Regions from separate parts of the Deefgea piscis genome, predicted to be linked through region 1. Evidence: riboswitches for the same ligand, from Rfam matches in the RefSeq annotation. Region 1 holds a riboswitch; the other holds the start of a gene.

Region 1 (3,142 bases):
CAACCCCAACATAATCGATGATGCCAGCTTGATACATCGCTTCGGCTTCATGAAATTGCGCCAAACCATTGGTCGATAGACCGACAATTTTATTTGGGCCGAATAATCGTCGAACTTCAGTAGCAGGTAAATCTTGCTGGCCAACGTGCACGCCATCGGCGTCAATCGCCAGCGCAATATCGAGCTGATCGTTAATAATGAGTGGCACATTGTAGGGGGCCAGCGCGGCTTTTAACGCCTGAGCGGCCAACAACCATTGGCGTTTTTTCCATTGCGGCGCGCGCAATTGCACTACGGTGGCGCCGTTTTGCGCGGCGATTTGCGCTGTCGTTACCATTTCGGCCAAGCCGCCACATAAATCGGGGTCAAGCACCAAATACAGGCTTAAATCAATCGGGTTCGCGGGTTTCATCATTCGCTATAGCTCCGCAATTGCACTGGATGAATCACGTGTAAAGCGTCTAAAAATGGCGCAACAAATGACCCAGGCCCATCAGAGCACTCCACCGCCCGCTCGCCAGCAATCGCCATGACGGCACATGCTGCGGCCACGGCATTCAATCGATTGGGCGCGTCGGCCAAAAAGGCGGCCACCACGGCCGACAAGGCGCAACCCGTTCCCACCACGCGCGTCATCATTGGGTGCCCCCACGGCACAGCCCACGTTTGCTCGCCATCGGTGATGTAGTCCGTCGCGCCGGTCACGGCAACAATCGCGCCCGTGGCGCGTGCCAATTGCTGCGCAGCACTGAGCGCCGACATTGAGCTCATGGTGCTGTCTACGCCTTTACCACCCGCCGTCGCCTCAGCATTCAAAGCCAATGCCCCCGCCAAGGCCAAAATTTCTGAGCCATTGCCGCGAATTGCCGCTGGTTTTTTCGCCAACATCGCAATGGCTGCGTCACGCCGGTATTGCAATACGCCAACCGCCACCGGATCGAGCACCCACGGCGTTGCCGCCGCGTTGGCGGCATCAATCGCTAAGTTCATCGCTTGTAGTTGAGCTGGATAGAGCGTGCCGATATTAATCAGCAACGCATCGGCAATCGCCGCAAAGTCAGCGACCTCTTCTTCGGCGACAATCATCGCCGGTGAAGCGCCAATGGCCAGTAGGGTATTAGCAGTAAAGCATTGCACGACCTCATTGGTCAGCACATGCACTAGGGGGGTATTAGCGCGTAAGCGTTCTAGCTCGTCGGCAACTAAATGAAATGGCAATTCAGGTATAGAAAGATTGGCTTGAGACATCGCGATTTCCTTGTATAGCGCAGGAAGTCGCCTAGTCGCAGCAGACATCCCTACGCCAGTATGATCTGGATCAGGTACAACGGGTTTCTCTCAGCCGCTTTACAAGCTGTTGACGTTGGGTTTGCCAAACGTCCACAGACCCTAACGGCACCCCGAGTCTGTGGCCATTGTACCGTCTCAGCGCCGGCGCGGTGCGGCACTAGATCAAACTTTTTAGCTAGGGTCGTTGCGTTGGATTCGCCGCGAAAATCGCGTCAACAGCGGCGAAAAACCAAACGTCAACAATCGCAAAGCAAGTCCGCCTGAAGTGTGTGGCTGCCAACCTAAGTTTGCAATCCGCGCTGAGTCCGACCCTCGCTCAAAAATCCCGCAAGATCTGCGCTAAGCGCGCAATTCCTGTTTCAATTTGTTCGGGATTAGCATGACTAAAATTGAGTCGAATCGCCCCATCGTCTTGATTTGACGCCATAAATGCCACGCCGGGCATAATCGCCAATTTTTGCGCTAAAGCGGCGCGCATCAGCGCTAAAGTGTCATCGACCGCATTGAGTTTGACCCAAAAAAACAAGCCGCCACTCGGTAAGGCCCACGTGGCATAAGGGCTTAAATGCGCGGCCAACGCATCGGCCATCGCATCACGGCGTTGTCGATACAGTGGCAATACGGCAGCTAAATGCGGATCGAGCTGATTGCCCGCCAATATTTGCGTCACAATCAATTGGCTTAAACGGTTGCTATGCAAATCAGCCGCTTGCTTTAAGCGCACCAAGTGCGGCATCAAATCAGGATGTGCAATCAAATAACCCAAGCGTAAACCCGGCGCCAAGGTTTTGCTGAACGAGCCTTGATACACCCAAGGCGCCGATGTTAAATGACTCACCAAGGGCGCAGGCGCGGGGGTATCGTATGCTAGCTCGCGATACGGGTCGTCTTCAAACAAACACGTACCATGGGTATCGAGTAGTGCCGCTACCGCTTGCCGCTCCGTTTGACTGTAGCAATAGCCCGATGGGTTTTGAAACGTCGGCGTTAAATACGCCATAGCCACCTGCGGCAACTGATCGGCCAACGCGGCTAAATCAACGCCATCGGCAATCGGCAAAGTGCGTAAATCAGCCCCTAATAAACGGAACGACTGCAAAGCGGCCAAATACGCCGGCTCCTCGACCAAGACCGGCGTACCTTCGTCGATCATTAATTTACTGACGAGATCAATCCCTTGTTGCGAGCCATTCAGAATTAATACTTGCTCGGCGCTGCAGTTAAAACCGATGGATTGCATTCGCTGAGCGATCAACTCGCGCAACTGCGGCTCGCCTTCGCTCGGGCCATATTGCAGCGCACTTTTCACTACGTCGGCAGGCATTGCGGCTAAATCCAGCGACAATAAAGCTTCACTGGCGGGTAAGCCACCGGCAAATGAAATCACCCCAGGTTGTTGCGCGACCGCTAAAATATCGCGAACCAATGACGAAGTTAAACGTTCAATTCTTCGAGCTAGCATAAGATACGCCACATAGGTCAATAAAGTAGACCTAAATCATGCCCATCAAGGAAAATTAAGTCAATATGATTGACCAAAAAATTGAAGCCGATATCGAACTCTTGTTTTATGGCTACCGTGCTTTTACCGCGCAAGCGGACGCTTTACTGGCCGAACGGCAATGGGGGCGCGTACATCATCGAGTGTTGTATTTTGTTGCCAGAAATCCTGGTGTTGCTATTCACCAACTTTTAAGCAAATTAGGCGTAAGCAAACAAGCATTACACGGCCCACTTAAAGCCTTGCAAGCAGCGCAATTGATTGCCAGCCAAAGCGACGAGGATGACAAACGGGTAAAAAACCTATATTTAACGCCACTTGGCCAGCAACTCGAGCATGAGCTCACCAGCC
Region 2 (3,142 bases), 740 kb from region 1:
TCAATCTAGCCCACGGTTAGTATTACTGCTTGTGATATACCTCGGCACCGGTTTTTACGAATTCGATTGATTTGGTCTCCATGCCTTTTTTGAGGGCTTCGATTTCGCTGATGCCTTGTTTGGCGGCGAATTCGCGTACGTCTTGGGTGATTTTCATCGAGCAGAAATGTGGGCCACACATTGAGCAGAAATGCGCGACTTTAGCGCTGTCTTTGGGCAGCGTTTCATCATGAAACTCACGAGCGCGGTCTGGATCAAGGCCGAGATTGAACTGATCTTCCCAACGGAATTCAAAACGTGCTTTAGAGAGTGCATTGTCGCGAATCTGCGCGCCTGGATGACCTTTGGCCAAATCGGCAGCGTGCGCGGCAAGTTTGTAAGTGATAATCCCTTCTTTCACGTCAGCTTTGTTTGGCAAGCCCAAATGCTCTTTTGGCGTTACGTAGCACAGCATCGCGCAGCCGTACCAACCGATTTGTGCTGCGCCAATCGCCGAAGTGATGTGGTCGTAACCCGGTGCAATGTCGGTGGTCAATGGGCCAAGCGTGTAAAACGGCGCTTCATGGCACCAATCCAACTCTTTATCCATGTTTTCTTTGATCAATTGCATTGGCACGTGGCCAGGGCCTTCGATCATCACTTGCACGTCGTGTTTCCAAGCGATTTGCGTGAGTTCACCCAATGTTTTGAGTTCGCCCAATTGCGCTTCATCATTGGCATCCCAGATTGAGCCCGGGCGCAAGCCATCGCCTAAACTGAAGGCGACGTCGTATTCCTTCATGATTTGGCAGATGTCTTCAAAGTGCGTGTACAAGAAGTTTTCTTGGTGATGCGCCAAGCACCATTTCGCCATAATCGAGCCGCCGCGCGACACAATGCCGGTCATGCGGTTCGCCGTCATCGGTACGTATTGCAGCAATACGCCAGCGTGAATCGTGAAGTAATCCACGCCTTGCTCGGCTTGCTCAATCAAGGTGTCGCGGAATAATTCCCAAGTCAGATCTTCAGCCTTGCCGTTGACTTTTTCCAGTGCTTGGTAGATTGGTACGGTACCGATTGGCACTGGTGAATTACGCAAAATCCATTCACGCGTTTCGTGGATGTTTTTGCCGGTCGACAAATCCATAATGGTGTCGGCGCCCCAGCGGATGCCCCACGTCATTTTGTCGACTTCTTCGGTGATCGACGACGTTACCGCAGAATTGCCGATATTGCCGTTAATTTTCACCAAGAAGTTGCGGCCAATAATCATTGGCTCTGATTCTGGGTGATTGATGTTGTTTGGGATAATGGCGCGGCCACAGGCGATTTCGCTACGCACGAATTCTGGCGTAATTACATCAGGCATATTCGCGCCGTAGTTTTCGCCTTTGTGCTGACGATTCATCATCGCCAACATTTTGTCGCCAGTTGGGCTATCCGTTTTTAGGCTTTCTAAGTAAGCAGCACGATTCATGTTTTCACGAATCGCTACGTATTCCATTTCTGGGGTGATGATGCCTTGGCGCGCGTAATGCATTTGCGAGACGTTTTTGCCGGCAATGGCTTTGCGTGGTTTGCGTTGCAATTCAAAGCGTAAAACATCAAGACTCTTGTCAGCTTCGCGCATGCGGCCATATTCGCTGGTGAGTTCAGGCAACACTTCGGTGTCGTTACGCTCGCTAATCCATGCCGCACGAATAGGCTCTAAGCCTTTACGCACGTCGATTTTAGCCGCAGGATCAGTGTAAGGGCCTGAGCAGTCATACACGAAAATCGGTGGGTTTTTTTCAACCGCGCCACTGATGCTCATTTGCAATGGCGTATCGGCTTGGCTGATTTCGCGCATTGGCACTTGAATGTCGGCGCGTGAGCCTGGTACATAGATTTTGCGAGAATTAGGCAGTGGCTTGATGGCGGCTTCGTCAACGACGGCCGAATCGGCGGAAAATTCTGCTTTTGCGTTCATGGTGTTCTCCTGTGCACTGATTCAAACTCAGATGAGTGATTCAGTCGCGCTCGTTGGCGCGTGATTTAAAAAGACGGCATAGGAGTGGGGGCGCAAAAAGTCAGCGACTCGCTTTCCTACGCCGGTATTAACCGGGTCAGGTTCCAAGGGTATATCTCATCCGATTTGCTGACGTTGTTTCTGGTGACGTTAGCCAAAAATGGCATTATCAGAAGAAAAGTCGCTTAAATCGGAACCCCTAGCGATTCATGAATGTGAAATTAAAAGAGTTGTGGGATAATTGCAAGACAAATTGAATAATCTAATCGCCGTAGTCGGCTTGTCTTGAGGTGAAGCAAACATGGATTGGGAAAACGCACGTTATCTTTTAGTTGAGCAGCAAATTCGCCCGTGGAATGTGTTGAATCCTGTGATTCTTGAGCGCATTCTCAATACGCGCCGTGAAGATTTTGTTCCTGCGGATAAAAAAGAACTGGCTTTTGTAGATGTGGAATTGCCATTGGCACATGGCCAGCTGATGCTTGCTCCTAAGGTTGAAGCGCGTTTCTTGCAAGAAATTGACTTAAAGCCCACCGATAAATTGCTCATCGCCGGCCCCGGTGCAGCTTACTTGGCGGCCTTGGCTGCCGGTTTGTGCGCGCACGTGGTGGTAGTGGATGCTGATGTTGAGTACGTGGCCTTGATTAATACGCAACTGAAAGCAGCTGGCATTAAAAACGCCCGCGCTGAAGTCGGCGACGCCTTGGCAGCCAATGGCCAAGCACCATTTGACGCCATTATCGCTACGGCCTCGTTCGCTCAAGCGCCAGCCAGCTTGTTGGCGCAATTAGCTAATAATGGCCGTTTGCTGGCGATTATTGGTGAAGAGCCGATGATGTATGCCACTTTATATCGCCAAGCAGGCGCAGTGCTCGAGCAAAAACAAGTCTTTGATTACAACTTACCTAGAATGCGCGTCACGATACCTGCGTTTGAATTTTGATCCTTTGTATGGTTTAAATCAAAAAGCCAGCGTAAACGCTGGCTTTTTTCTTACAAAAAAACAAAACTGTACGTCATCGATTATAATGGTCGGCATTTTTCGATGTTTTGAATTTTTAATCTTTTTACAGAATACACGCCAATGACTGCAGTCAACGCCAGCGAGACATCTCATCACAAGCCCGATGCAGAGGAAGAAATTTCTTTATTGGA

What was found. A riboswitch is a leader RNA that binds a small molecule or an ion and turns the genes downstream of it on or off. The one in region 1 is predicted to bind thiamine pyrophosphate.
Region 2: it holds a riboswitch for thiamine pyrophosphate, as region 1 does, so the genes downstream of both, thiC (phosphomethylpyrimidine synthase ThiC) here and thiM (hydroxyethylthiazole kinase) in region 1, are expected to answer to the same signal.

The regions. Positions count from the first base shown of each region.
Region 1 is NZ_CP081149.1:2,209,834-2,212,975, forward strand. Features, by position in the region: gene thiE (thiamine phosphate synthase) at 1-415, opposite strand, end outside; gene thiM (hydroxyethylthiazole kinase) at 412-1,248, opposite strand; TPP riboswitch at 1,279-1,413, opposite strand; gene K4H25_RS10220 (aminotransferase-like domain-containing protein) at 1,607-2,752, opposite strand; gene K4H25_RS10225 (MarR family winged helix-turn-helix transcriptional regulator) at 2,818-3,142, shown strand, end outside.
Region 2 is NZ_CP081149.1:2,950,605-2,953,746, reverse strand. Features, by position in the region: gene thiC (phosphomethylpyrimidine synthase ThiC) at 23-1,948, opposite strand; TPP riboswitch at 2,045-2,198, opposite strand; gene K4H25_RS13785 (protein-L-isoaspartate O-methyltransferase family protein) at 2,289-2,930, shown strand; gene K4H25_RS13780 (Wzz/FepE/Etk N-terminal domain-containing protein) at 3,072-3,142, shown strand, end outside.